DNA from 2 places in the Rhodobacter sp. 4.3.4 genome. Region 2 is predicted to be linked to the other one. Evidence: riboswitches for the same ligand, from Rfam matches in the RefSeq annotation. Region 2 holds a riboswitch; the other holds the start of a gene.

Region 1 (14,665 bases), 340 kb from region 2:
TGAGATCAGCCCAGCCGGGCGAAGGTGGCGCGCGGGCCGCGGTTGTCGAAGAACGGGATCGAGGCGGGCTCGGCCGTGTCGAAGGCGAGCCTGGCCTGCACCTCGGCCAGCACGACCTCGGTGATGAAGGGCAACGCCAGCGCCCGCGCCTCGGTCAGCGCGACCCAGTGCAGGTGGCTGAGTTCGTCGCAGGCGCGCGAGAAATCATCGGGGTCCGAGGCGATTTCGGCGACATCGACCAGAAAGAACCGCGCGTCGAAGCGGCGCGGCCGGCCCGGCGGGGTGATGGCGCGAAAGACGAAGCGCAGCCCCGCGGCCGAGGGGCGATGGCCGGTGGCGGCAAAGCCCTGCCAGTCCGCGGGCACCGGCCCCTCCCAGGCGCCCGGCGTGCCGAGGATCAGCCCGGTTTCCTCCCATAATTCCCGGATCGCGGCGACGGCCAGCGCCGGGCCGATGCCTGCGGGAGCCTCGAGCGCCAGCCTTGCGGCATCGGGCGCGGAAAGCGGCCGGGCCAGCGGCACGGCGGCATCGGCGGCATCGAGCGCGCCGCCCGGAAAGACGTATTTCGATGGCATGAAGGCCGCCCCCGCGCCGCGCATCCCCATCAGCACCGCTGGCCCCGCGGCCAGATCGCGGCGCAGCACCAGCACGGTGGCGGCATCGCGCAGGGCCGTCTTGTCGGGCGCGGATTGGTCGGGGACGGATCTTTCGGGGGGGAATTTTTCGGGCTGGGGATCGGGGGTGCTCATCGGGCCTCGCGCTGGGTTTTGGCCAGTCTAACCGCAGCCCCGGCGCGGGCGAAAGAAGAATGCCGCGCTCAGGTCTTTTGTACGCGGCGACGGAAACCGCGGCCTGCGGCGTTTGGGATTTATCGGCGGCGGGACGGGGCCGCGGCAAGGGGAGTGACGACGATGACGGCGATCCTGAAGAAAACGATGACGGCGGTTCTGGCGGCGAGCGTGGCGCTGGGTTCGGGGCTGCCTGCGCTGGCGCAGGAAGCGCCGCCCGCGGCACCGATGGCGGGTGCCGGGGGGCCTGACGGCAGCGCGCCGGTCTGGCTGCAGTTCGATTTCAAGGCCTTCGACAAGGATGGCGACGGCAAGGTGACGCGGGCCGAGGTGCAGGCGGGCCGGGCCGAACGGGTCAAGGCGGTCGATGCGGATGGCGACGGGTTGCTGAGCGCCGAGGAAATGATCGCGGCCGATCTGGTGCGGGAGAAGGTCCGCGCCGAGGATCGGGTCAAGGCGCGGATCGCGGCGCAGGATGCGGATGGCGACGGCAAGCTTTCGGCGGCGGAGATGATGGTTCCGCCCGGCGCGGCGCGGCTGTTTGACCGCATCGATGCCGACAATGACGGTGCGGTGACCGAGGCGGAGCTGACGCAGGCGCGCGCGGCGATGCGGCAGAAGATGATGGACCGGATGCAGGATCGGCGGGACGGGCATGGTCCTTTGGACGGTCATGGCTGGTACGGTCCGGCGCAGAACTGAGCGGGCAGGCGGCGGCCCCCGGATCGGGGGTCGCGGTTGCCCTGACGGCGCATTGGCGTTACGGCTTGGGACCTATGGAGATGGCCTTCGACGAGATCCGCAGCTTGTCCGACGAAACCCTGCTGGTGCGCTACGGCAACGGCGACGGGGCGGCGGCGCGCGCGCTGGTGGAGCGGCTCGGGCCCATGGCCTATCGGCTGGCGGTGCGGATGCTGGGCGACCGGAGCGAGGCCGAGGATCTGGCGCAGGAAGCGTTGTTGCGGCTGTGGAAGGTCGCCCCCGACTGGCGCACGGGCGAGGCGAAGGTCTCGACCTGGCTCTACCGGGTGGTGACCAATCTGGCGACGGACCGGCTGCGGCGGCGCCGCGGCGTCGGGCTGGACGAGGCGCCCGAGCTGGCCGATGGCGCGGCTTCCGCGCTGGAGGGGATGATCGAGACTGACCGGGCGCGGGCGCTGGAGCTGGCGCTGGCGCAGCTGCCGGAGCGGCAGCGGCAGGCGGTGGTGCTGCGCCATCTCGAAGGGTTGACCAACCCCGAGATTGCGGCGGCGATGGAGATTGGCGTCGAGGCGGTGGAAAGCCTGACGGCGCGGGGGAAACGGACGCTGGCGCAGCTTCTGGCGCCGCGCCGGGCGGAACTGGGGTATCGCCATGACTGACCGTTTTGACTTCGAAGAGGCCGATCTGGAACGGTTTTTCCGGGCCGCCCGCACGGCGGCACCAGAGCCGTCCGGGGCGTTTCTGGCCCGGCTGGCGGAGCAGGCCGAGGGGCTGCGGCATCGGCCCGCGGTGCCAGTGCCACGGCGGCGGCGCGGGTTTGTGTCGGCGCTGGCGACGGCCCTTGGCGGCTGGGCTGTGGTGAGCGGTTTTGCTGGCGGCATGGCGACGGCGACGGTGGCCGGGCTCTGGATCGGGCTGGCCGGGGCGCCGACGCTGGTGCAGGCGGTGGGGCTTGGCAGCACCGTCAGCGCCGAGGCCGACAGCTATTTGCCCGATGCCGATGTGCTGGCGCTGGCGGTGATGCAATGACGCAAGGGGAGAGAGCAGGATGAACCCGGAGACGACGACACCGCCGGAAGATCCCGCGCCCCGTTTCGGGACGCGCGGCTGGATGAAGATTGCGCTCATCGCCTCGGTCACGGTGAACTTCCTTGTGCTGGGCACTGTCGTCGGCGGGGTGATCGCGCATCGGATGCAGCCGCCGCCGCCGGTGATGGATCGTGGCGCGGATGCGCTGACCTTCGGGCCGCTGGGCGGTGCCTTCAACCGCGAGGACCGGCTGGCGATGCGGCAGGCGGCCGAGGAGCGCGGTGCGAATTTCGCCGCGATGCAGGCGGCGGTGCGCCGGGATTTTCAACGGCTTGAAGCGGCGCTGAAGGCTGACCCCTTCGATGCCGAGGGGGTCCGGTCGGTGCTGGCCGAGATCCGGGCGCGCACGCTCAAGCGCATGGATATCGGCGAAAACCTGATCCTCGAGCGGCTGGCGACGATGACGCCGAAGCAGCGGGAGCGCTTTGTCGAGCGGCTGCGGCGGGGGGTCGACCGGCTGTCGAAACATCTGGAGGAACACAACCACGGCCCGCACGGGCCGGGACCTGCGTCCCCCGCTCCGGCACAGTGACACCAGCCCCCGGCCGCAGACCGGGGGTTTTTCGTTGTGCGCCCCCGGAAAAGGATCAGGCGGCGGGCAGCTTGAAGATCTTGACCTGATTGCGCCCCTCGGCCTTGGAGCTCATCAGCGCATGGTCGGCCTGGTTGATCACCTGTTCGACCGTGCCGGTGCCGCCGTGGCCGCCCCCCAGCGCCAGGCCGATCGAAACGGTGATGCGCAGCGCCAGCCCGTCATGCAGCTCGAACGGGGTTTCCTCCATCACCCGGCACAGCCGTTCGGCAGTGGCGCGCGCGGCCTCGAGCGAGGTTTCGGGCATGGCGATCAGGAATTCCTCGCCGCCGACGCGGGCGACCAGATCGACCTGGCGCAGGTTCAGCGTCAGCCGCCGCGCCACCTCGATCAGCACGCGGTCGCCCGCGGCATGGCCATAGGTGTCGTTCACCGATTTGAAGCGGTCGATGTCAAGCACCATCACCGCGAAAGCCCGGCCACTGTGGCGCGAGCGTTCGGCCAGCCGCGCCACATGCGGCATCGCATAGCGGCGGTTGTAAAGCCCGGTCAGCGGATCGACGAGGGCCAGCCGCAGCCCGTCGGCGACGCGCTCGCGCTGCCGGTCGTGGCGGCGCTTGCGCGAGATATGGGTGCGCAGACGCAGCGCCGCTTCCTCGGCAAAGGCCGGGTCGGAGAGCTTCACCGGCGTCAGATCCGAGGCGCCAAGGTCAAGCGCCACCGCCGAGGTTTCCCGCGCCCCCTCGCGCACGGCGATGCAGATCACCGCATGGCGCGATCCCGCGCGCGAGCGCAGCTCCGACATCAGCCGCAGCCCCTCGCCCGGGCGGGCCAGATCGGCTGCGATCACATAGGCATCGGGCGGCGGCATCTCGGCGGCGGCGGTCAGCGCCTCGTTGTAGTCCAGCACCCGCAGCATGTCCTGCGGCAGGAACCGCGCCATCGCAGTCTTCCAGCCGACGCAGGTTTCGCGGTCGGGCGCGACAAGGCAGATCATCGCGGGCGGTTCGGCCACAGGCACCGACGGCTCGGAAAAGCCAAGCTCGTGGCAGGTGCTTTCGCGCAGCCGCAATTCCTCGTCGGTCTCGCGCATCCGCATCAGCGAGCGCAACCGGGCCAGCAGCGTCAGTTCCTCGAAGGGTTTGACGATGAAATCATCGGCGCCCGCCCGCAGCGCCTCGAGCCGGGTTTCCGGCGAGGGGAAGGCGGTGACCATGATCACCGGCAGGTTCTGCGTCAAAGGGTTCGATTTCAGCCGCTGACACACCTCGATGCCGCTGATGTCGGGCAATTGCACATCGAGCAGGACAAGATCGGGCAGCTCCAGCGTCACCAGACGCAGAGCTTCCTGTCCCGTGCCAGCCTGAACCGTTTCGTACCGTGCGCCCGAGAGCTTCACCTTCAGCACGATCCGATTCGTGGCCACATCGTCCACGATCAGGATTTTCCCTGCCATGAACCGTTCCGCTCCTTTAACCTGCCGCCCGCAGAGCCTATCATGGCTACCCAAAGGTTAACAAACTCTTTCAATTCTAGGGGTGATACAGATTGCAGCAGGATTTGGCACAAATTCTTGCGATCCGCACGCTGGGCTGGATGGCGGGCGAGGAGGCGGTCTGGCGGGCGTTTCTGGAGGCCAGCGGCGCGGATGCGGCGCAGGTGCGGGCCGAGGCGGCGCAACCGGCGATGCAGCGCGCCGTGCTGGCGCATCTTCTGCGCGAGGATGACTGGGTGCGCGCCTGCGCCGCGGCGCTGGCGGTGCGGCCCGAAGAGCTGGCGCAGGCCGCCGCCGTGCTGGATGGCGCGGCGGGGCGCAACTGGACATGAGGTTTCAAGTGTCTGATATCGCTGCGATCCTTTTCGACAAGGATGGGACGCTTTTCGACTTTGACGCGACCTGGGGGGCTTGGGCGCGCGGCGTGATCTTCGATCTGGCCGCGGGCGATGCGGCGCTGGCCGGGCGGCTGGCGCAGGCGCTTGGTTATGATCTGGCGGCGGGGCGGTTCGAGTGCCATTCCCCGGTGATCGCGGGCACGGTGGCGGAGGTGGCCGAGCGGATCGTGGCGCATCTGCCCGGGCGGTCGGTTTCGGCGCTGGTGCGGGATCTGGATGCGGCGGCATGTCGCGCCCCGCAGGTGGCCGCGGTGGATCTGGAATGCTGTCTGGGCGGGCTTCGGGGGGCCGGTTTGCGGCTGGGGGTGGCGACGAACGACAGCGAATCTTCGGCGCGGGCACAACTGCAGCGCGAGGGAATATCCGGGTTCTTCGACTTCATTGCGGGCTATGACAGCGGTTTTGGCGGCAAGCCCGCCCCGGGCCAGCTGCTGGCCTTTGCCGCGCATCTGGGCGTTTCTCCCGCAAAAGTTGTGATGGTGGGCGACAGTCTGCACGACATGGCGGCGGCGCGGGCGGCGGGGATGCGGGCGGTGGCGGTGCTGACCGGCCCGGCCCCGGCCGAGGTGCTGGCGCCTGCGGCCGATGTGGTCCTGCCGACGATCGACGGTCTGGCGGGCTGGCTGGCGGGACTTTGACCGGTGGCTCGCCAATCCCCTCGGGGCTGGGTAAGCTGACCAAAACGGAGGCGCAGATGAGCAGTCGGGTGCAGTTCATCCTGATCGGGATGCTGGGTGGTTTCGCCTTTTGGGGGCTTTTCGACGCCTTCGGGGCGCTGGAGACCTGGCGGCTGGCGGTGCCGGCGCTGGTCGGGGCCGGGGCCTTCTTTTTCGCGACGCTGGCGATGGCGGCCGATCTGGGGTTGCGGCGGGCGGCGCTTGCGGGCGCGGCGATCGCGGCGGTGGCGGGCGGGATGACCGCGCTGCGGGGGCTTGGCTTCGAGACCGGGGCGCAGATGCTGGAGACCGGGCATCTGGGGATGGCGATGGCGGTGCTGGCGATGATGCCGGTGCCTTTCGTCCTGGGCTGGGGGATCGGCGGGCGGGCCGGGCTGACCGATTACCGGGTGCTGTTCACCGAAAGCTGGAACATTGTCGTGCGCTATGTCTCGGCGGGGCTGTTCGTGGCCACGGCGCTTCTGGTGCTGTGGCTGCTGAGCGCGCTGTTGCAGCTGGTGGGCGTGACGGTGCTGCGCGATGTGCTGCGCGACGATCTGGGGCTGTGGCTGATTTCGGGCGCGGTGCTGGGGCTGGCGTTTGCGGTGGTGACGGAGCTGTCGGACACCGTCTCTCCTTATCTTCTGCTGCGGCTGTTGCGGCTGTTGACGCCGCTGGTGCTGGGCGTCGTGGTGGTCTTTGTCGCGGCGCTGCCGCTGCGCGGCCTTGGCGCGCTTTTTGGCGAGATCTCGGCGGCCTCGGCGCTGCTGGCGACGGCGATCGCGGCGATCGGGCTGATCTCGATCGTGGCGGACGAGGATGATGTCGAGGCGGCGCAGGGGCTGATCCTGACCCTCTCGGCGCGCGGGCTGATGGTTTTGGTGCCGGTGCTGGCGGGGCTGGCGATCTGGGCGCTGGCCTTGCGGGTGGGGCAATATGGCTGGACGCCCGAACGGGTGGCGGCGGCGGCGCTGGCTTTGGTGGTGGCGGGCTACGGGCTGGGCTATCTGGCGGCGCTGGGCTTCGGGCGGAGCTGGCGGGCGCGGCTGCGGCGGGTGAATGTGGCGATGGCGCTGGCGATCCTGGCTCTGGCGGTGCTGTGGCTGAGCCCGGTTCTCTCGCCCGAGGCGATCGCGGTGCGCTCGCAGCTGGCGCGGTTCGAGGCGGGGCGGATGACGGTGGCGCAGCTGCCGCTGTGGGAGATGCGGCACGACTGGGGCCTTGCCGGGCAGCGCGGGCTGGACCGGCTGCGGGCGCGCGACGAGGCCGCGCTGGCGGACCGGCTGCAGCTGCTGGAGACCTCTGAGGGGCGCTGGCAGTTCGACCATGCGGCCGAGACCGGGGCGCCGGCGCTGGACCGGCTGCGGGCGGCGGTGCCGCTGTGGCCTGCAGGCGCGGCCTGGCCCGCGGGGCTGGCCGAGAGGCTGGCGGGGGATCTGCGCTCGCCCGATCTGGGCGGCTGCGCTGTCGCGGCGGGCGGCGGCAGCGGCCGCTGTGCGCTGGTTCTTGCCGATCTGTTGCCGCAAACCCCCGGACCTGAAGCGGTTTTCCTGAATGCGGCCGAGTTTTTCCGTGCCGATGGCGTGCAGGTGCTGCGGCGTCTGGACAGCGGCGACTGGGTGCGCGGCGGGCAGATCCTGCTCGGCGACACCGAGGCGCTGTCGGAGGCCGACAAGGAAAGCGTGACGGTGACCGAGATGATCGCGACCCTGCGCGCGGGCGGGGTCAAAACCGCGCCGGTGACGCTGCAGGTGCTGCGGCTGGGCCGCTGGCAGATCGGCATGACGCCTTAAAACGCTTCCAGATTGGGGGTTTGTTAACAGCCGTTGCGCTATGCTCCGCGCGAGGAGGGTCCATGCTCGGCATCGTTAACAAATCCATCCAGGCTTTCCTGTGCAAGCACCACGGCAGCGCCATCTGGCGCGAGGTGGCCGATCGTCTGCGTCTTGGCCCCGAGGGGTTCGAGGCGATGCTGACCTATGCCGATGACACGACCGAGGCGCTTTTGGCGGTGGCCGAGGGGCTGACCGGCAAGACGCGCGAGCAATTGCTGGAAGATATCGGTGCGGAAGTGGCGCAGACCGAACCGCTGCGGCGGCTGTTGCGCTTTGGTGGCCCGGATTATCTGGAATTCCTGTTTTCGCTTGATGATCTGCAGGGCCGTGCGCAGATGGCGCTGCCCGATCTGGAATTGCCGGAACTGACCCTGCAATCGGAGGCGCCGGGGCGGTTCACGCTTTTGGTGCGGGGCCGTTTCCCGGGCTGGGGCGCGGTGATGGCCGGACTGATGCGGGCGATGGCCGATGATTACGGCGCGCTGGTGCTGATCGATCTGCTCGAGCCGCGCGAGGGGACGGAGCGGGTGCAGGTCGAGTTGCATTTCACCACCTATCACGCCGCGCGCCAGTTCGATCTGGCCGCCCCCGAGCTGGGAGAGGCCTCATGACCCGGATCCAGCCTGTGGCCGCGCCGATCCCTGTGCCGGAGCCGGTGCTGACGCTGAACACCGAGATGCTGGCGCGGCTGATGCCGATGTTTCTGTGGCTGGATGCGCGCGGGCGGATTCGCGCCATGGGGCCGACGCTGTCGCGGATCGTTGGTCAGGGGCCGGAGCGGGCGGAAGGCACAGATTTTGCACGATATTTCACCCTGCGCCGGGCGCGGGGCGTCGAGCAGGGGCGCGGCGTCGGGCTGACCGGGCGGCGGCTGGTGATGTCGCTGGTGCGCTATCCGATGTTCAACCTGCGCGGCCTTGCGGTGGCGCTGGGCCCGGGCGAACAGGCCGATGTGCTGGTGAACCTGTCCTTCGGCATCCAGCTTTCCGAGGCGGTGCGTTATTTCGGCCTGACCGAGGCGGATTTCGCCGCCTCTGATCTGGCGATGGAATTCCTGTTTCTGGCCGAGGCGAAGGCGGCGGTGCTGGGCGAGCTGACCGCCCTGACCGGGCGGCTGCGGCTGGCCAAGGCCGAGGCCGAGACCGAGGCGCAGCTGGACCCGCTGACCGGGCTGGCGAACCGGCGCGCTTTCGATGCGGCGCTGGGCCATGCGGTCAAATCGGCGACGCGCGGGCGGCGGAACTTTGCGCTTTTGCATATCGATCTGGATTTCTTCAAGCAGGTCAACGACACTTTGGGCCATGCGGCGGGCGATGCGGTGCTGGTGCGGGCGGCGCAGGTGCTGCGCGACGAGGTGCGGCGCGGCGATCTTGTGGCGCGGCTGGGCGGGGACGAATTCATCATCCTGCTGCGCGGCCCGGTCGAGCGGGCGATGATCGAAGCCATGGCCGAGCGGTTGATCGGCCGGATCGAGGAGCCGATCCGGCTGGACGGGGTGGATTGCCGGATTTCGGCCTCGGTCGGGGTGGCGATTGCGCTGGAATGCCGTCCGGCCCTGGCCGAGGAGCTGATGGCTGAGGCCGATGCGGCGATGTATCAATCGAAACGCGCCGGGCGCGGGCGCTGGACGATTGCGCCTTTGCGTTTCGGGTCGCGGTCGCAGACCTGAACCGCCAGCCCGAACGGCTGTTGCGGCGCTGTCACAAGCCGGTGGCGCAGCCCGGAGCGATCGGGTAGGGCAGGGGCATGAAACAGGGGTTTCCGATCGCCACGCGCGGCCAGAGCATCGGCCTTCTGGGCGGGTCTTTCGACCCGGCCCATGCCGGGCATGCCCATATCACCCGCGAGGCGCTGCGCCGCTTCGGACTGGATCAGGTCTGGTGGCTGGTCAGCCCGGGCAATCCGCTGAAAAGCCGCGGTCCGGCGCCGATGGCGCAGCGCATCGCCCGGGCGCGCCGGGTGATGCCCGATCCGAAAGTGGTGATCACCGGGCTCGAGGCGGGCCTGGGCACGCGCTACACGGCGCAGACGCTGGCGCGGCTGAAGGCGCTTTATCCGGGCGTGCGATTCGTCTGGCTGATGGGCGCGGACAATCTGGCGCAGTTCCACCGCTGGGAGGACTGGCGGTCGATTCTGGCGGCGGTGCCGGTGGGGGTGCTGGCGCGGCCGGGGCATCGGATGGTGGCGCGGCAGGCGCTTGCGGCCCGGATCTTCGCGCGCGCCCGGCTTGGGGCGGCGCAGGCGCGGCATCTGGCTTGCGCGGACTTGCCCGCCTGGTGTTTCGTGCAGATGCCGATGTCGGACCTGTCCTCCTCCGCGATCCGGGCCGGGGGCGATTGGCGCGGCGCAGCGGAAGGGAGACGGGCATGGACGTGACGCGGCGGAAGATCCTGGGCGGGATGCTGGGGGCGGGGGCTGGTCTGGCCATGCCTGCGGTCTTGCGGGCCGAGGGGGCGGCGCTGCGGCTGCTGTCGGGCGAGGAGCTGATCGCGGCAGCGCGGCTGGGCGGCGATGTCGGCTATGTGGTGGCCGATGCGCGCAGCGGGCTGGTGCTGGAGGCGCGCGGCGGCACGAAACCGATGGCGCCCGCCTCGACCGCGAAAGCGATCACCACGCTTTATGCGCTGGAAACGCTGGGGCCGCAGTTCCGGTTTCAGACCCGGGTGCTGGCGACGGGGCCGGTTGCGGGCGGGCGGGTCGAGGGCGATCTTATCCTGGCGGGGGGCGGCGATCCGACGCTGAGCACCGACGGGCTGGCCGATCTGGCGGCGGCGCTGGCGCAACGGGGCGTGACCGGCGTGCGCGGGCGGTTTCTGGTCTGGGGCGGCGCGCTGCCCTATGCCGAGGCGATCGCGGCCGATCAGCCGGTGCATGTGGGCTACAACCCGGCGATTTCCGGGCTGATCCTGAATTACAACCGCGTCCATTTCGAGTGGAAGCGGGCCAAGGGCGGCTATGCGCTGGCGATGGATGCGCGGTCCGAGCGCCATGTGCCCAAGGTCTATACCGCCGAGGTGGCGGCGGTATCGCGGCAGGCGCCGCTGTTCGAGTATCGGCAGGCGGGCGGGCGCGAGCATTGGACGGTGGCGGCAAGCGCGCTGGGCAAGGACGGCAGCCGCTGGTTGCCGGTGCGGCTGCCCGAGGCCTATGCGGGCGATGTGTTCCAGACGCTGGCGCGGGCGCGCGGCATCGATCTGCCCGCCCCCGAGCCGGTGCGGGCGCTGCCCGCGGGGGCGCAGGTGCTGGTGAGCCAGCCCTCGGAGGTGCTGCCGAAGATCCTGCGCTCGATGATGAAATATTCGACCAACATCACCGCCGAGGCGGTGGGGATGACGGCGACGGCGGCGCGGGGGGCGAATGCGGCGCGCGGCGCCTCGGGGGCGGCGATGAGCGACTGGCTGAGCGGGCGGCTGGGCGGCACGCGGGCGCGGTTTGTCGATCATTCGGGGCTGGGCGGCGATGACCGGATCGCGCCGATCGAGATGGTCAAGGCGGTGACGCTTTTGGGGCCGAAGGTCGGGCTGCGGGGCCTGATGAAGCCCTTCAACCTGCGCGACGAGGCGGGCGGCAAGGTCAAGGGCGCGCAGATCCGCGTCGATGCGAAGACCGGGACGCTGAATTTCGTCTCGACGCTGACGGGCTATATCACGGCGCCCGACGGCACCGAGCTGACCTTCGCGATCTTCACCGGCGATCTGGCGCGGCGGGCGAAATCGCGCGACGCCGAGCAGGCGGAGGGCTCGCGCGGCTGGGTCGGGCGCTCGAAACTGCTGCAAAGCCAGCTGATCACCCGCTGGGCGACGCTTTACGGCTGATCGGTCGATCCCGGCGGACGCGGGCGGGCGGTGGGCGGTTCGGTCTGCGGCTTGCCCGACCAGGGCTGCGGGTATTCCAGCCATTTCTGGATGAAGTTCCAGGATTGCTCGTGCCCGTCATGGGGCAGGGTGCAGGCGGAACAATCCTTGCGCGTCAACCCGTTGCGGTCGGTGTAGGTCTGATAGGGGCCGGGGCATTCATAGGCGATCAGCGGGCAGTAGCAAAACAGGCAGTTGAAGGCGCGTTTCACCCCCGGATGGCAGGGCAGGAACGGGCAGCTGGTGTTCGTGTAGCCCTTGAAGGCGGTGTTCGTCGTCGTGTCTTTCGGTTCCATGGCCTGGCCGCTCCGTTGTGTCGGGCCGAGGGCGGACAGGCGCGGCCCGCGCAGGCGGGCTCCATGCCTCCGGGCCCGCCGCCCGGGATGGTCTTTGGCCTGGCAGGTCTCCTGGCTTGCGGCTCGGGCGCCTGCTGCCCCTTCCCGGCCGGGGCCAGTGGGTGTTGCAGAAGGCTCGCCGCTTACAGTTGCGGGGGCAGCGCCGGAGTTGCACCGGCTTCCCTATTACCCTGCGGCAGCGTGCCGCAGGACCAAGGCCCGCTGAAGATGGGGGCGGGCGGGGGCGGTGTCAATCGGCTTTGCGGCTGGATGCGGGTCTTGTCCGCATCGGGCGGCTGTCAGAGCTTGACGTGACGCACCCGCGCGCCCCATTCGATCGCCACCGCATGCAGCCGGTCGATCGCCAGCTCGTCGCGGATTTCCTCGAGCATGCGCAATTCGGGCTGGTGCAGCACGCCATCGGCCGCCGCCACGTCGCAGGCCAGCGCATAGGCGGTCTCGAAGAGCTTTTCGGGCAGCGCCTCGCGCACGAGACCGAACAGGGCGGCAAGCCCCTCCTCCTCCTCGAAAAGCGCATAGACGGTCTGCGCCACGATGCGGATGCGGTCGATGTCATAGGTGGCGAAGATCGGCATGTGGTTCACCATCCGCTCAATGGCGACCAGCTCGGCGGTGCGGATCGTGGCGTCGGAGGCCGAAACGGCCACCATCACGGCAACGAGCGCATCCTGCGGCGAAAGCGAGGGAAGGGTGTCGGTCACGGGGGTTTCCTTTTCTGGCTCTGCCGCAAGAATTATTGACGTTTCAGGCCTCGTTCAATAGGTCAGGCGCGAGGCGCATGGGGCGCCCGGATGAGGATTTGCCATGACCACCCTGCGCGACGCTGCGATGAACTCCAAAGCCTGGCCTTTCGAGGAAGCGCGCCGGGTGCTCAAACGCTACGAAAAGGCGCCGCCGAAAAAGGGCCATGTGCTGTTCGAGACCGGCTATGGCCCCTCGGGTCTGCCGCATATCGGCACCTTCGGCGAGGTGGCGCGCACGACGATGATCCGCCGCGCCTTCGAGATCATCTCGGACATTCCGACGCGGCTTTTGTGCTTTTCCGACGATATGGACGGCATGCGCAAGGTGCCCGAAAACGTGCCGCAGCAGGAGCTGCTTTACGCGAATATCCAGAAGCCGCTGACCGCCGTGCCCGATCCGTTCGGCGAGTTCGACAGTTTCGGCAATCACAACAACGCCATGCTGCGCCGGTTTCTGGACACCTTCGGGTTCGACTATGAATTCGCCAGCGCGACGGATTATTACAAGTCCGGCAAGTTCGACGAGATGCTGATGCTTTGCGCCGAACGCTATGAGGCGATCATGGCGATCATGCTGAAATCCCTCCGCGAAGAGCGCCAGCAGACCTATTCCTGCTTCCTGCCGATCCACCCGGAAACCGGGCGCGTGCTGTATGTGCCGATGAAGCATGTCGATGCGAAAAACGGGCTGATCACCTTTGACGACGAGGACGGGCGCGAATGGACGCTGCCGGTGACGGGCGGCAAGGTGAAGCTGCAGTGGAAGCCCGATTTCGGCATGCGCTGGGCGGCGCTGGATGTCGATTTCGAGATGTATGGCAAGGACCACTCGACCAACACGCCGATTTATGACGGCATTTGCGAGGTGCTGGGCGGCCGCAAGCCCGAGCATTTCACCTATGAGCTGTTCCTGGACGATCAGGGGCAGAAGATCTCGAAATCGAAGGGCAACGGGCTGACGATCGACGAATGGCTGAGCTATGCGGCGACCGAAAGCCTGTCCTATTTCATGTATCAAAAGCCGAAGACGGCGAAGCGGCTGTGGTGGGATGTGATCCCGAAAGCGGTGGATGAATACCACCAGCAGCTGCGCGCCTATCCGACCCAGCCGGTCGAGAAGCAGATCGACAACCCGGTCTGGCACATCCACGGCGGCCAGCCGCCCGAGTCGAACCTGGTGGTGCCGTTTGCGATGCTGCTCAACCTCGCCTCGGTGGCGGGGGCAAGCGACAAGGCCGGGCTTTGGGGCTTCATCAAGCGCTATGCGCCGGAAGCCACGCCCGAGACCCATCCCGATCTGGACGCGGCGGCGGGCTTTGCGGTGCGCTATTTCCATGATTTCGTCGCGCCGACCCGGACCTTCCGGCTGCCCACGGACAAGGAACGCGCGGCGATGGAGGATCTGTTGGCGCGGCTGAAGGCGCTGCCTGCGACCGATCTGCACGAGCAGTTCGAAGACCCGTCCGAGGGGCTGCAAACGATCGTGTTCGCCGTCGGCACCGCGCATGGGTTCGAGCCGCTGCGGGACTGGTTCACCGCGCTTTACGAAGTGCTGCTGGGCCAAAGCCAAGGGCCGCGCTTTGGCGGCTTCATCGCGCTTTATGGCGTGCGCGAAACCATCGCGCTGATGGAGACCGCGCTGGCGGGCGGGCTGATCAAGCCCTGATTACGGTCTTAAATCACTGATAAGAAATACCTTTGCGCGCGTTGTCCGGGGCCCGGGCAGCGCGCGCTGTCGTCAGGTCTTCTTCAATCTTCGCGGCTAGTTCTGCTTGGACCGGGTGCGATCTCCCGGTGAAATCCCCGATCCTGCGCAGCGCCATGGGCGGTCGCGCGGCGTGTTCGCGCCGCGGCCGGTGGGCGCCTGCCGTGGCGCGGGGGGCTGAACATGAAGGAGTCTGGGATGAATATCGCGATCACTGACGGGGTGAACCTGACCCCCCCTGCGTTCGAACTGGGGCTGGGCCAATGGTCGAGCGAGAATGGCACGGCGGGCTCGGCCAGCTATGCCGGGGCTGCGAATGCGGTGCTGGTGCCGGCGGATGCCGATTTCGGCTCCTGTCTGGAGCTGGTGAAGACCCAAAGCACGCAGAAGCTGCGCTGGATGGGGCAGACGCCGATCCTGCCCGGCGTCTATCTGCGCATCACCGCCAAGGTGAAGGCGGTCTCGGGCAATTTCTGTGCGGTGCGGATCGCGGGCTATGCGATGAGCGCGGC
Region 2 (14,665 bases):
CCCGGCCGTTGTTGCCGCAGCCCCTTGGCGGGACCGTTCCGAACCGGGGTCAGGCGCCGCCGCCCCGGCGTTTCGCGCCGACTGTAGCGGGTTCGGCGCGGCAAGAAAAGCGCGCGCGGGCGGCGGTTGCGGATTTCGTTTGCCGGATGCTTTCAGAATCGCGTGAGAGCGGTTAGGGCAGGGGGCACGGAAGTGTGGCCGAGTGGTTTAAGGCTCTGGTCTTGAAAACCAGCGAGGGGGAGACCCCTCCGTGGGTTCGAATCCCACCGCTTCCGCCACCTAAATGCTGATATATCCAATGATATCAGTTTGTTGGGTGTATCTCGTGGGTTGCCTGAGGTGACACACGAGGTTACACAAGCGATGATCGTAATGTTAGACGCAGGGGCCTTCAGGGTCATGTGCAAGCTGTCACCCGACAAAAACACCCCGTACATCGGCCAAAAACCGGGAACAGCTGGGAATAGCCGATAACAGGCGATAACGCGCGCAATTACAATGTGTTAGATGGGCATCGCGGCGCAGGGCATCGCTCGAACTTTGCACTCCGACGACATGACGAGTTGCGACGACGGCGCAGATATCTGAGCTGGGTCATCGATCAGGTCGAAAAGGGGCGTGAGCTGACCGATTACAGCCAGCTGATGCCCTGGCATTACAAGGCCGCCAACGAGGCCCCGTCGCAAGGCAAGGCGATCGACTGCCCGGGCGGCTCGCCGCCTGACAAAGGGGCGGCGTCCGGCCCCGGACCGATCGCCTGTGACCAGTCCAACGCTAAACGCCGCCGCCAAAACCGGGGGGATCATTCCCCGCAAGGATTTCTTCAGCAGCCTGTCAGGGCTTGCGCCGGTGCGAGTTCAGATCACACCGAGCATCCGCATCGCCTCGGCCACCCGCACGAAACCGGCGATATTGGCCCCCAGGACATAGTTGCCCGGCGCACCATATTCCTCGGCTGTCGCGTGGCAGGTGTCGTGGATGTTGCGCATGATGCTGGCCAGCCGCTGCTCGGTCTGCTCGAACGTCCAGCTGTCGCGGCTGGCGTTTTGCTGCATCTCGAGCGCCGAGGTCGCCACGCCCCCCGCGTTCGCGGCCTTTCCGGGCGCGAAAAGAATGCCCGCATCCTGGAAGACCTTGACCGCCTCGGGCGTGCTGGGCATGTTCGCCCCTTCGCCGACCGCGATCACGCCATTGCGCACCAGCTGCGCCGCATCCTTGCCGGACAATTCGTTCTGCGTCGCCGAGGGCATGGCAATCTGACAGGGCACATCCCAGATCGAGCCCTGACCGGCGGGGATGAAATGCACCCCCGCACCGCGACGGCGCGCATATTCCGCGATCCGTTCGCGCCGGATGTTCTTGACCTCCTTCAGCAGCTCGAGGTCGATGCCCGCCTCGTCCAGAACATAGCCGCTGGAATCGGAGCAGGCGACGACCTTGCCGCCATAGGATTGCACCTTCTCGATCGTATAGATCGCCACATTGCCCGACCCCGACACGACAACCGTCTTGCCGTCGAACGACAGCCCCTTCGTCTCAAGCATCGCCTGCACGAAATAGGTGTTGCCGTAGCCCGTGGCTTCGGTCCGCGCCCGCGATCCGCCATAGGCCAGCGCCTTGCCGGTGAAGACGCCCGCCTCGAACCGGTTGTTCAGCCGCTTGTATTGCCCGAACATGTAGCCGATCTCGCGGCCGCCGACGCCGATGTCGCCCGCCGGCACGTCGGTCTGTTCGCCAAGATGGCGATAAAGTTCGGTCATCAGCGACTGGCAGAACCGCATGATCTCGCCATCGGACTTGCCCTTGGGGTCGAAATCCGACCCGCCCTTGCCGCCGCCGATGGGCATGCCGGTCAGGGCGTTCTTGAAGGTCTGTTCGAAGCCCAGGAACTTGATGATCCCGACATTGACCGAGGGATGGAAGCGCATGCCGCCCTTGTAGGGGCCAAGCGCCGAGTTGAACTGCACGCGGAACCCGCGGTTGATCTGGACACGGCCCTGGTCGTCGACCCACGGCACGCGGAAGATGATCTGGCGCTCGGGTTCGCAGATCCGTTCGATCAGCGCGAGGTCAAGATATTGCGGGTGCTTGGCCACGACGCGGCCCAGGCTTTCAAGCACTTCATGGACGGCCTGATGGAACTCGGGCTCTCCTGCGTTGCGCCGGATCACCTCTGTCAGGATGGGCTGAAGCTTCTCGTCGATGCTGTTCATAGGGATTTTTCCACAAAATGCTCGGATGAGGCTTCGCATACTGCGCAAAAAGTTGACATTCCAGAGCTTATTTGCACAAATTTCTACCCGCGACATCGTGTCTGGCGCATGTTTCTTGCCCGGAGCCGACGGGGGGCGCTGAGCTTCGGCCCTGCACCGGGGGCCTCGGAGGCATGTCCCGCGGATCACCTGACCGCCCGCTCACCTCCAACGCCGAGGCTGGGCGGCGCCGCGCAAGGCCGTGTCCGGGCCAGGCGGGTCTGGCCGGAAGAGGCCGGGATCGCGGCTGGACGGGTCTTGAAGCTTGCACCTGTCGGTGCGGCGCGGCTCGGGTGCAAGGCCGGGGCGCAGTGCCGCCGGGAAACGCGCCGTGGCAAAACCCGCAGCCACGAGGTCCGCGACCGGATATTGAAACCGCGCGCGGTGGCGATGATCGCAGCTCGCGGCCTTCGGGCAAGGGGGCGGTCGGGATCTGACCGCCGCCCCCCCTGTCACCTTTCTGTCAGCCCACGCTTGGCAGCACGCTTTGCGCGATCGAGGCATCGAGCGCCTCGAAAGCCGCAAGGCCCAGCGTCGCGTAAAGCTCGGCCCGGGTCTGCATCTCGGGCAGCAGCGCGGTGGTGGCGCCGTCGCGGGCAAGCGCGGTGTAAAGCCGCTCCTGCGCGCGGTTCGCCACCCGCAGGGAGGACACCGGCCAGATCACCATCTGATAGCCCAGCTCCTCGAACTCGGCCGCGGTCAGGGCCGGGGTGCGACCGAATTCGGTCATGTTCGCCAGAAGCTTGACCCCGGGCAGCCGGTCGCGGAAGGCGCGGAACATCTCGACCGAGGTCAGCGCCTCGGGGAAGATCGCATCGGCGCCGGCCTCGACATAAAGCTGCGCCCGCGCCACGGCGCCCTCGATCCCCTCGGCGGCGGCCGCATCGGTGCGCGCGATCACCACCAGATGCCGCCGCGCCCGCACCGCCGCCGCGACCTTCGCCGCCATCTCGGCCGGGCTTGCCAGTTTCTTGTCGTTCAGATGGCCGCATTTCTTCGGCAAAAGCTGGTCTTCCAGATGCACTGCCGCCGCCCCGGCCTCTTCGAACACCCGGACCATGTGCATGACGTTGAGCGCCTCGCCATAGCCGGTGTCACCATCGACCAGAAGCGGCAGGCCCGAGGCCCGCGTGATCTGGCGGATGAAAAAGGCGACCTCGTCCACCGTCAGGATGCCCAGATCGGGCAGCCCCATCGAGGCCGACATCGCCGCCCCCGACAGATACAGCGCCTCGAACCCTGCGGCCTTGGCTTGCAGCGCCGCCATGCCGTTATGCGCCCCGGGCAGGCGCAGGATGCCGGGCCGGGCCAGGGCGGCGCGAAACCGCGCCCCTGCCGGGGCCTCGGGATGATCGGAACCGATCAGATAGGGCATGTCTCACTCCGTCCGGTTGGGCGCGGTCAAAAGGCCGCCGCGGGCTTCAAGGGGCAGGAAGGCCCGGGTTTCGGGGCCGGTGTAATTGGCCGAGGGGCGGATGATCTTGCCGTCCAGCCGTTGCTCGATCACATGCGCGCCCCAACCCGCGCTGCGGGCAATGACGAAGATCGGCGTGAACAGCATCGTCGGCACCCCAAGCTGATGATAGGAGACCGCCGAATACCAGTCGAGGTTCGGAAACATCGCCTTCGTCTCGGCCATCACCTGTTCGATCCGCTCGGCGATATCGAACATCCGCAGTGCGCCGTGATGCAGCGCCAGCCGCCGCGCCACCTGCTTGATCACCACATTGCGCGGATCAGCGATCGTATAGACCGGATGGCCAAAGCCGATGATCACCTCTTTCGCGGCCACCCTTGCGCGGATATCGGCCTCGGCCGCGTCGGGGGTGGCGTAGCGCTTCTGGATCTCGAAGGCCTGTTCATTCGCGCCGCCGTGTTTCGGCCCGCGCAGCGCGCCGATGGCGCCTGCGATGCAGGAATAAAGATCCGATCCGGTCCCGGCGATGGTGCGCGCGGTGAAGGTCGAGGCGTTGAATTCATGCTCGGCATAAAGGTTGAGCGTGGTGTGCAGCGCCCGCACCGCTTCCTCGCCCGCCGGGCGGCCATGCAGCAGATGCAGGAAATGCCCGGCGATGCTGTCGTCTTCGGTCTCGACCTCGATGCGCCGCCCGTTCTGCGCGAAGTGATACCAGTAAAGCAGCATCGAGCCCTGCACCGCGATCAGCCGGTCGGCAATGTCGCGCGCGCCGGGCGTGTTGTGATCGGCGGCTTCCGGCAGCACGCAGCCCAAGGCCGAGACGCCCGAGCGCAGCACATCCATCGGATGCGCGGCGGCCGGGATCGCCTCGAGCGTCTGGCGCACCGCCAAGGGCAGCCCGCGCAGCGCCCGCAGCTTGGCGCGATAGCTGGCCAGTTCGGCCAGCGTCGGCAGGGTGCCATGGATCAGCAGATGCGCCACTTCCTCGAACTCGCAAGCCTCGGCGATGTCGAGAATGTCAAAGCCGCGATACTGCAGGTCGTTGCCGCTTTGGCCGACGCTGCACAGCGCGGTATTGCCCGCCACAACCCCCGACAGGGCCACGGATTTCTTCGGTTTCACGATCGAACCGGACATGTTTTCCCCCTCATTGCCAATCGAAGATGCCGCGCGGGCGCGGCGCGCCCAGGGCATCGGCCGCCACGGTGAAATTCAAGACATCCAGCCCGTCGGCGGGCAGATCGGCCAGATTTTCCGCCGCCTCGAGGAAGCGGGTCTGTTCCGCGCCGCTCAGGATGCCGTCGGACAGGGTCAGGAACTTGCGCACGTAATTCTCGCGCCGGAACGGTCGGGCGCCGTCGGGATGGGCATCGGCCAGCGCCAGCTCGTCGACGATCTGCCGCCCGTCCTTCAGCGTCACCACGACGCGGCCGCCAAAGGCCTTTTGCTTCGGATCGCGGGCATGGTAGCGGCGCGTCCAGTCCGGGTCCTCGACGGTCGAGATCTTGTGCCAGAGCGCGACCGTCTCGGGCCGGTGCGCGCGTTCGGGGGCATAGCTGCGGACATGGTGCCAGCCGCCATCCTCCAGCGCGACGGCAAAGATATACATGATCGAATGATCCAGCGTCTCGCGGCTGGCATCGGGGTCCATCTTTTGCGGGTCATTGGCGCCGGTGCCGATCACATGATGGGTGTGATGCGAGGTGTGAATGACGATGCTGTCGACCTGCGCAAGGTCGCCGATCTGCGGCCCAAGGCGGCGGGCGAGATCAATCAGGGCCTGGCTTTGATATTCCGCCGAATATTCCTTGGTATAGGTGTCAAGGATCGCGCGCTTCGGCTCGCCATGGCCGGGCAGGCGGACGGTGTAACGCGCCTCGGGGCCGGAAAGCATCCAGGCGATGAAACCGTCCTCGCCCTCCCAGGCGGGGCTGGGCGCGCCCTCGCCGCGCAGGGCGCGATCCACCGCCTCGATCGCCATCTTGCCCGCGAAAGCCGGGGCAAAGGCCTTCCAGCTGGAAATCTCGCCCTTGCGGCTTTGCCGTGTCGTGGTGGTCACATGCAGCGCCTGCTGCACCGCCTGATAGATCACCTCGGCGGGCAGGTTCAGCAGCGTGCCGATCCCCGCCGCCGCCGAGGGCCCGAGATGGGCGATATGGTCGATCTTGTGTTCGTGCAGACAGATCCCGCGCACCAGCTCGACCTGGATTTCATAGCCGGTGGCGATCCCCCGGATCAGCTCGGCGCCCGAGCGCCCGGTGTGCTGCGCCACCGCCAGGATCGGCGGGATGTTGTCGCCCGGATGGCTGTAATCGGCGGCCAGAAAGGTGTCGTGGAAATCCAGTTCCCGCACCGCCGTGCCATTCGCCCAAGCCGCCCATTCCGGCGAGACCCGGGTGTCGTGCGCCATCCCGAAGACGGTGGCGCCGCGCCGCATCGGGTGGCAAAGCGCCTGCGCCCGGGCCGAGGCGACGGGGCGGCGCCCGACCGAGGCGGCGGCGACGGCGGCATTGTCGATGATCCGGTTGATGATCATTTCGGTCACTTCGGGCAGCACCGGCACCGGATCGGCGGCCACTTCGGCGATTTTCCAGGCCAGCTGGTCGGCGCGCGGCAGGATCTCGGCCGAGCGGTAGCTGCGCAGGTCATGGGTCTTCATCGGGTCTTTCCTTGTCTTTGGTCTTGTCGTCAGATTGCGGAAGAAAGCGGGCGGGGGCGGCCGTCGGCATCGACAGCGACCATCACGAATTGTCCCTCGAGTGCCGGGCGGGGGGCGCCGGGGCCGATCGGCTGGGCGATGCCCCGCACCGCCACGGTCATCGAGCTGCGCCCCTCGCGCAGGATCTCGGCGCGCAGCTCCAGCATCTCGCCGACCCGGATCGGGGTGGTGAAATCCACCCGTTCCGAGCGCGCCATCACCACCGAGCCCGCGGCGCGGCGGCAGGCGGCGACAAAGGCCGCCCGCGCCATCAGTGCCAGCGCATGGCCGCCAAACAGCGTGCCGTAATGGTTCGCCTGATCGGGAAAGATCATCTCGACCAGAACGGTCGGCGGGGCAGGGGGGAGGGACATGGGAAACCTTTGCAAGATTGGCAAAGGCAGCTTTCCTTGCTTTTGATCTTCCGTTAAAGTATTGATAATGCGTTATATTGTGAAGGCTGGCGCGGCAAATTGCGAAGGTTGCGAAGATGACGAAGACATTCATGGGGGTGCGGCTGAAACGCCTGCGCGAGGATCGCGGCCTGACCCAGGCGACCCTTGCCCGCGCTTTGGAGATTTCGCCAAGCTATCTGAACCAGATCGAGAACAACCAGCGGCCCTTGACGGTGCCGGTGCTGCTCAAGCTCAACGCCGCTTTCGGGCTGGATGTGCAGCTGTTTTCGGATGCCGACGAGGCGCGGCTGATTGCCGAGCTGCGCGCCGCGCTGGCCGATCAGGGCGCGGGGGCGAGCCTCGCCGAGGTGCGGGAGATCGCGGCGAACATGCCCGCCGTCGCGCGCGCGATCGTGGCGATGCAGGCGCGGCTGCGCGATCTGTCCGACCGGGCCGATGCGCTGGCGGGGCAGATCAGCACGCCTGCAAGCTCTACCCCCGCCGCTTTCGAGGCGGTGCGGGACTGGTTTTACGAACGCCGCAACCATGTCCCCGATCTGGATACCGCGGCCGAGGCGGTGGGGGCGGATCTGCCCGCGGGACGGATGGCGCAGCCCTTGGCCGAGCGTCTGGCGGCCCGGCACGGCATCCGCATTCTCCATGCCGAGGGCGGCACGCTGCGCCGGTTCGAGCCCGGGGCGGGGCTGTTGCATCTGGGGGCGCATCTGACGCCCGGCCAGCAGGCCTTTCAGATCGCCACGCAACTGGCGCTTCTGGAGCAGGGCGGGCTGATGGCGCGGCTGTGCGCGGCGACGCAGCTCGACCCCGAGGCGCAGGCGCTCTTGCGGGTGGGGCTGGCGAATTATTATGCCGGGGCGCTGATCATGCCTTACCGCGCCTTTCTGGCCGCGGCGGAGGCGCTGTCTTACGATATCGAGCTGCTGGCCAGCCGCTTTGGTGTCGGTTTCGAGACCGTCTGCCACCGGCTGTCGACGCTGCAACGCCCCGAGGCGCGCGGCGTGCCGTTCTTCTTCATCCGGGTGGACCGGGCGGGCAATATCTCGAAACGGCAATCGGCCACGGATTTCCACTTTTCCCGCATCGGCGGGTCGTGTCCGCTGTGGAACATCTACGAGGCGTTTTCCCGCCCGGGCGAGATCTTGCGGCAGGTGGCGCAGATGCCCGATGGCCGCAGCTATCTGTGGATCGCCCGGCAGGTGCGGCAGGGCGGCGGCGGCTTCGGTGCGGCGGAAAAGCGCTTCGCCGTCGCGCTGGGCTGCGATCTGGCGCATGCCGACCGGCTGGTCTATGCGCGCGGGATGAACCTGCGCGCGCCCGATTTGGCCACGAAGATCGGCCCCGGCTGCAAGCTGTGCGAGCGCGCCGATTGCCCGCAGCGCGCCTTTCCGACGCTGGGCAAGCCCCTGCGGCTGCGCCCCGAGGAAACCCGCTTCGCCCCCTATTCCGGCTCGGAGTGAGGGGCGAAGCGCTCAGGTCGCGCAAAGCTCGGTGTCGATGCAGCCCTCGGCGCGGAAGGGTTGCAGCTCGGCCATCGGCAGGTCCATCCCGGCCAGATCGGCGCTGATCCGGTCCAGATCCCCGGGGCCAAGCAGAAGCGGATGCACCGTCGTGCGCAGCGCATGGGCAACGCCGCTTTCTTGCAGCAGGCGCAGGCTTTCCTGCGCCCGCAGTCCCGATCCGGGCACGCCGGTGATGCGCGGATAGTCCGCAAAGGGCGCCTTCACGTCAAAGCCCACCCAGTCCAGAAGCGGCAGCACGCGCGCCAGCCGCTCGGGGTAAGGCCCGGCGCTGTGCAGCCCGGTGCGAAAGCCCATCGCCCGGATCTCGGCCAGGACCGCGGGCAGGGCGGCCTGCAAGGTCGGTTCGCCGCCCGAGATCACCACCCCGTCCAGCAGCCCGCGGCGGCTGTCCAGAAAGGCCCGCACCTCGGACCAGGGCAGGGTTCCCGCCCGGGCCGGGATCAGGTCGGGGTTGTGGCAATAGCGGCAGGACCAGGGGCAGCCCTGGGTGAACAGGACCGCCACCAGCTCCCCCGGCCAGTCGCAGGTCGAGTGCCGCACCAGGCCGGAGATCGCCAGCTCAGCCAAGATGCGCCCGCGCTTCGGAAAAATAGACCCGCTCGGCCGCCTCGCCCTTCTTGCCGGTGTTGAAGGAGGCCATCGGCCGGTGATAGCCCATCACCCGCGTCCAGATCTCGCAGCGGGTGCGTTCGGCATCGTCAAGGCTCAGGGCAGTGTCCAGCTCGGTCAGGTCCAGCGGCTTGTTCATCGGGTTCTCCTTCGGGGTCAGCAGGTGCAGGCGCGTTTCTTCGCGATCAGCTCGGCATCGCATTTCGGGCAGAATTCGTGTTCCCCCGCAATATAGCCATGTTTCGGGCAGATCGAGAAGGTGGGGGTGACGGTGATATAGGGCAGGCGGAAGTTCGTCAGCGCCCGGCGCACCAGCTTGCGGCAGGCTTCGGCCGAGGAGACCCGGCTGCCCATGTAAAGATGCAGCACGGTGCCGCCGGTGTATTTCGCCTGCAACGCTTCCTGATGCGCCAGCGCCGCGAAGGGGTCATCGGTGAAGCCCACCGGCAGCTGCGAGGAATTGGTGTAATAGGGCTGATCGGCCGTGCCCGCCTGCAGGATATCGGGGAAGCGCTTGCGGTCTTCGCGGGCGAAGCGATAGGTCGTGCCCTCGGCCGGGGTTGCCTCAAGGTTGTAAAGATGGCCGGTCTCTTCCTGAAACGCCACCATCTGCGCGCGCAGCCGATCAAGCACCCGCAAGGCCAGCGCCTTGCCCGCCTCGGTGGTGATATCCTCGGCATCAGCGGTGAAATTGCGCACCATCTCGTTCAGCCCGTTCACGCCGAGCGTCGAGAAGTGATTGCGCAGCGTGCCAAGGTAGCGCTTGGTATAGGGGAAAAGCCCCGCATCGATATGGCGCTGGATCACCTTGCGCTTGATCTCAAGGCTGGTGCGCGCGAGCCGCGCCAGATGGTCGAGCGCTACCATCAGCTCGTCCTCGTCGCCGCGGTGCAGATGGCCCAGCCGCGCGCAGTTCAGCGTGACAACGCCGAGCGAGCCGGTCTGCTCCGCCGAGCCGAACAGCCCGTTGCCGCGCTTGAGCAGCTCGGTCAGGTCGAGCTGCAACCGGCAGCACATCGAGCGCACCATATGCGGCTGCAATTCCGAATTCACGAAGTTCTGGAAATAGGGCAGGCCGTATTTCGCCGTCATCTCGAACAGCGCATCGGCGTTTTCGCTTTCCCAGGGGAAATCGGGGGTGATGTTGTAGGTGGGGATCGGGAAGGTGAAAACCCGCCCCTTGGCATCGCCCGCCGTCATCACCTCGATATAGGCGCGGTTGATCAGGTCCATCTCGGCCTGCAGATCGCCGTAAGTGAACCCCACTTCGCGGCCCTGCACCACGGGCACCTGATCGCGCAGATCCTCGGGGCAGGTCCAGTCAAAGGTCAGGTTGGTGAAGGGCGTCTGCGTGCCCCAGCGCGAGGGCACGTTGAGGTTGTAGATGAATTCCTGCATCGCCTGACGGACCTGCGCATAGCTCAGCCCATCGAGCCGCACATAGGGCGCCAGATAGGTGTCAAAGGAGGAAAACGCCTGCGCCCCCGCCCATTCGTTCTGCAACGTGCCCAGAAAGTTGACGATCTGCCCCAGCGCGCTGGACAGATGCGCGGGCGGAGCGGATTCGATCGCGCCGGGCACGCCGTTCAGCCCCTCGTGCAGAAGCGTGCGCAGCGACCAGCCCGCGCAATAGCCCGCGAACATGTCCAGATCGTGGATATGGATGTCGCCCTCGCGATGCGCCGCGCCGACCTCGGGCGGATAGACGTGACTCAGCCAGTAATTCGCCGTCACCTTGCCCGAGATGTTCAGGATCATCCCGCCCAGCGAATAGCCCTGATTGGCATTGGCATTCACCCGCCAGTCGGAGCGTTCCAGATATTCGCTGACCGAGCGTTCGACATCGATCATCACCCGGCGGTCCTCGCGCAGGCGGGCGTGCTGCTCGCGGTAGACCGCATAGGCGCGGGCGGTGGCGACATGGGCGGTATCGGCCAGAACCGCCTCGACGGTGTTCTGGATCGTCTCGACATCGGGGGGGCTGGAGGGGGTTTGCAGCGCCAGCCGGTCGAGCACCGCCTGCGTCAGCCGCCCGGCCTCGGCGGCGCCGAATTCGCCGCTGGCATCGCCCGCCCGCGCCAGCGCCGCAAGGATGCGGCGGGCGTCAAAGGGCACAAGCGCGCCATCGCGGCTGCGCACGGTGGCAAAGCCCGCTGGGGCAGTCAAAGCAACATCGGCGATCGGCATCGCGGTCCTCGTCCTTGGGCTTTTGCAGGGACGGGAACGCGAAACGGCCCCGGCAAGGGGTCCGAAAAGCGCCCCGCACGGCCCTCCGCCAGCGGTGGTCATAACAGCTCCGGGCAGGTCTCCTGGCTTTGCGGGTCACAGCTTGGCTGGCCTTCCCGGGCCGGGGCCCAGTGGCGTGATCAGCCGCGCTCGCCGCTTACAGTTGCGGGGGCAGCGCCGGACTTGCACCGGCTTCCCTCTTGGCCTGCGGCGAACCGCAAGACCCAGAGCGTCACGATATAGCAATCAATTGCCACTTGCTGTCAATATATAGTTTCCCCTTGCCCCGGCCGTGCCCGCAGCCCAGGGCCCGTCCCGGCCCGTGCAGACAGGCGATTGGCCGCCCCGCCTGCGACCGAGTGCCGCGCAGACGCCCCCGGGGGGCGCAAACCCGTTTACAGCGCCGCCGCTTGCTTTCATCCTTGCCGCGATGGTGGCGCCGCTTCCGGGCTGCGCCTGAAAAGGGAATGCGGTGCGCCCGTCCGGGCAAGGCCGCGGCTGCCCCCGCAACTGTGAGCGACGAGCAACGCCGGAAATGCCACTGGGCCGCGCCCGGGAAGGTCCGGGGGCGCGATGACCCGCAAGCCAGGAGACCTGCCATCGCAGACGTTTCGGGCGGGGTGAACCGGGGGGACGTGAAGCCTGAGGCCCGCGCCTTGGTTCGTGTCGCCGTTTCCCGCCCCTGTTCAGGCCCTTGTTCAGGGATGTGCGCGCATGGCGGTGAAAATGGATACGATGGAACATTCTTTGCGCGAGGGGCAACGGCTTTTGCGGCTGGTGCTGTGCGGGCGCGCGACCGCGGCGGAGCCTGCGTCGGCGGGGGCGCCGATCCGGGCCGAGCTTGCGGCGCTGCCGGGCGATTTCGCGCTCAGCGGTGCCGGGGTCGCGCTCGACGACGGTTGGCTCTCCTGGATCAAGGGGCCGGGGCCGCAGCTTTGCGCCGCGATGGGGCAGATCGCCGCCGATCCGCGGCTGGCGCGGGCACGGCTGCTTGCGGTCGGCTGGACCGGCCGGCGCCGGTTTGACCGCTGGCCCCTGCGGCAGGCGGTGTTGCATCATCACGCCGCGCAGCTGCTGTCCGGGACCTCCTGGCGGCCCGAGGCGGATCTGCTGGCGCTGGCGCAGCGCGTCTTTGACGATCTGGCGCAGGATCATGCGCAGGGGTCCTTTGCGCAGTCCGACCTGTTGCGGCGGGTGCCCGATTTCGTCGAAAGGCTGCTGGATTGCGCGGCCGAGCCGGTCCTGCCGGTGCTGGCGCGCGACGATCTTCAGGCGCGGGCCGGTTTCGTCGAGGCCTGCCTGCAGCGGCTCGGCCAGATGCAGGCGGCCGCGGCCCTGGGTCTGGCCGAGGGGGCGCTGGCCCTGACCCGGCTCAACAGCCTGTTGCAGCGGGCGGGGCGGCCGTCGCAGCCGCTCGATCCGCGCGGGCGGGTCTGCCTTGTGCTGCCCCCGGGCGAGACCGAGATGATCGGCACGATCCTGAAGGCGGATCTGTTGCGGCTGGCGGGGCTGTCGGTGCGGGTGATCCTTGAGCCCGCGATCGGGGCCATCCTGACCGCGCTGCGCGACGAGGCGGGGGCGGTGGTGATCGTGACCGGGTCGCGGATGGCTGCCGGGGCCGCCGGGGGGGGCGCGGCGCAGCTGGTCGCGCAGCTGCGTCAGGCCTTGCCCGACCGGCAGATCCTGCCGGGCGGTCTGGGGTCGGGGCCGCTTGCGGATTGTGCGGAGCGGCTGGCGCTGCTGCGCCACCGCGCCGGGCTGGCGCCGGTGCAGGGCATCGACTGGGCGGCGATGGCCAGCCTGGCGACGCTGATCGGGGCGGGGCCGCAGGGCGCCGTGCCCGCCGTCTTCGCCTGAGCCGGGGTCGGAAACGGGCAGAACCGGCCGCCCCGGGGTCGTGGGGCGGCACGGCGTTTCAGCCCTCCCTTTGGTTTACTCTGCTGCGAACTGGTTCATCGTGTTGGCATGCCCGCCCGCCTTGAGCGCGCGCTCGCCCGCGACCATCTCCTTGAAGGTGTCGCCCAGATCCGAGCCGACCTCGTGCTGGTGCTTCACCGCCGAGACGCCGCCGCGGATTTCCGCGCGCTGCACCGTGGCGACATAGGCCAGCATCTTGTCTTCGCCGAAATAGCCGCGCGAGAGTTCATCCATCGATTTCGCGGTCAGATGGAAGGTGGGCAGGGTGATCAGGTTGTGGAACACCCCCGCCCGCGTCGCGATATCGGTCTGGAAGGCCTTGAGCCAGGCATCGGCCTCGCGGCCAAGGGGCGTGTCGTCATAGTCGGGCTTCATCAGCTCGGGGCCGTTCGGATAGGCGTCTTCGGTGATCGTGCCCTCGGCCAGCCATTGCGCGCGCACCTGCTTGCGCAGGTTCAGCGTCCAGTTGAAGCTGGGCGAGTTGTTGTAGGTCAGCTTCGCATCGGGCACGACCTTGCGGATCTCGGCCACCATCCCGGCGATTTCATCCACATTCGGCGTGTCGGTCTCGATCCACAGAAGATCGGCGCCCCCCAGCGTCAGCGAGGCGATGCAATCTTCCACCACCCGGGCGCGGCCGGTGCCGGGGCGGAACGGGAACAGCCCGTTCGCCAGCCGCTGCGGCTTGACGAAAGCGCCGTCGCGGTAAAGCGCCAGTTCGCCCTCGCGGATCGGGTTTTCGGCCGTGATCGGCTCGGTCGCCAGCCATTTGATGTAGTCCGAGGCCAGATCGCCCGGGCGCTGCGACACCGGCACCTTCTGCGTCAGACCGGCGCCCAGGCTGTCGGTGCGGGCGACGATCACCCCATCCTCCACCCCCAGCTCTTCGAAGGCCAGCCGACAGGCGCGCAGTTTCTCGATGAAATCCTCGCGCGGGACCGTCACCTTGCCGTCCTGATGGCCGCATTGCTTGGCATCCGAGACCTGGTTTTCGATCTGCAGACAGCAGGCACCGGCCTTGATCAGCTCTTTCGCAAGCAGATAGGTCGCATGTTCGTTGCCAAAGCCCGCGTCGATATCGGCGATGATCGGCACGACATGGGTTTCGAACCCGTCGATCGCCGCAATCGCCGCCTGCCGCTCGGTCTCGGTCTTCGCGGCTTTCAGCGCCTTGAAGAGATCGTTCATCGCCACCTCGTCGGCCTGCCGCAGCGAGGTATAAATCTCTGCGATCAGATCGGCGACGGCGGTCTTTTCATGCATCGACTGGTCGGGCAGATGGCCCCAGCGGTTGCGCAGACCGGCGACCATCCAGCCCGACAGATAGACATAGGTGCCGCGCGCGGTGCCGCGCATCCGTTTCACCGCCTTGATCATCTGCTGAGCGTGAAAGCCCGACCAGCAGCCGAGAGATTGGGTGAATTTCGTCGGATCGGCGTCATAGGCCGCCATGTCGGCGCGCATCACCCCGGCCATCTCGCGCGCGATGTCGAGATGGGTGTCCCAGGTGTTTTGCAGCCGCAGCTGCACGATGTCATCGACCGCCACGCCACCCGGCGTGACCCCGGAGGGGTAGCGGCACAGGATAGCGGAGCGGATTTCCGAAAAAG

What was found. A riboswitch is a leader RNA that binds a small molecule or an ion and turns the genes downstream of it on or off. The one in region 2 is predicted to bind cobalamin.
Region 1: linked by a shared signal. The riboswitch ahead of AC4PTB_RS12705 (cysteine-rich small domain-containing protein) and the one ahead of AC4PTB_RS10910 (hypothetical protein) in region 2 are both predicted to bind cobalamin.

Annotation. Positions count from the first base shown of each region.
Region 1 covers NZ_CM178967.1:2,590,055-2,604,719, reverse strand. The annotation lists gene AC4PTB_RS12775 (lipocalin/fatty acid-binding family protein) at 1-3, shown strand, start outside; gene AC4PTB_RS12770 (NUDIX hydrolase) at 6-749, opposite strand; gene AC4PTB_RS12765 (EF-hand domain-containing protein) at 912-1,490, shown strand; gene AC4PTB_RS12760 (RNA polymerase sigma factor) at 1,565-2,149, shown strand; gene AC4PTB_RS12755 (hypothetical protein) at 2,142-2,519, shown strand; gene AC4PTB_RS12750 (periplasmic heavy metal sensor) at 2,539-3,111, shown strand; gene AC4PTB_RS12745 (diguanylate cyclase) at 3,167-4,567, opposite strand; gene AC4PTB_RS12740 (DUF3572 family protein) at 4,672-4,938, shown strand; gene AC4PTB_RS12735 (HAD family hydrolase) at 4,947-5,642, shown strand; gene AC4PTB_RS12730 (DUF4153 domain-containing protein) at 5,699-7,453, shown strand; gene AC4PTB_RS12725 (heme NO-binding domain-containing protein) at 7,516-8,106, shown strand; gene AC4PTB_RS12720 (diguanylate cyclase domain-containing protein) at 8,103-9,164, shown strand; gene AC4PTB_RS12715 (nicotinate-nucleotide adenylyltransferase) at 9,242-9,871, shown strand; gene dacB (D-alanyl-D-alanine carboxypeptidase/D-alanyl-D-alanine endopeptidase) at 9,862-11,310, shown strand; gene AC4PTB_RS12705 (cysteine-rich small domain-containing protein) at 11,301-11,645, opposite strand; cobalamin riboswitch at 11,730-11,916, opposite strand; gene AC4PTB_RS12700 (tellurite resistance TerB family protein) at 11,984-12,406, opposite strand; gene AC4PTB_RS12695 (lysine--tRNA ligase) at 12,510-14,114, shown strand; gene AC4PTB_RS12690 (glycosyl hydrolase family 28-related protein) at 14,352-14,665, shown strand, end outside.
Region 2 covers NZ_CM178967.1:2,252,707-2,267,371, reverse strand. The annotation lists tRNA gene AC4PTB_RS10960 (tRNA-Ser) at 189-278, shown strand; gene gdhA (NADP-specific glutamate dehydrogenase) at 858-2,213, opposite strand; gene prpB (methylisocitrate lyase) at 2,716-3,627, opposite strand; gene prpC (bifunctional 2-methylcitrate synthase/citrate synthase) at 3,631-4,806, opposite strand; gene AC4PTB_RS10940 (MmgE/PrpD family protein) at 4,817-6,328, opposite strand; gene AC4PTB_RS10935 (acyl-CoA thioesterase) at 6,358-6,741, opposite strand; gene AC4PTB_RS10930 (short-chain fatty acyl-CoA regulator family protein) at 6,858-8,240, shown strand; gene AC4PTB_RS10925 (anaerobic ribonucleoside-triphosphate reductase activating protein) at 8,253-8,870, opposite strand; gene nrdD (anaerobic ribonucleoside-triphosphate reductase) at 8,863-9,051, opposite strand; gene AC4PTB_RS10915 (ribonucleoside triphosphate reductase) at 9,069-11,099, opposite strand; cobalamin riboswitch at 11,195-11,381, opposite strand; cobalamin riboswitch at 11,553-11,754, shown strand; gene AC4PTB_RS10910 (hypothetical protein) at 11,853-12,995, shown strand; gene AC4PTB_RS10905 (isocitrate lyase) at 13,071-14,665, opposite strand, start outside.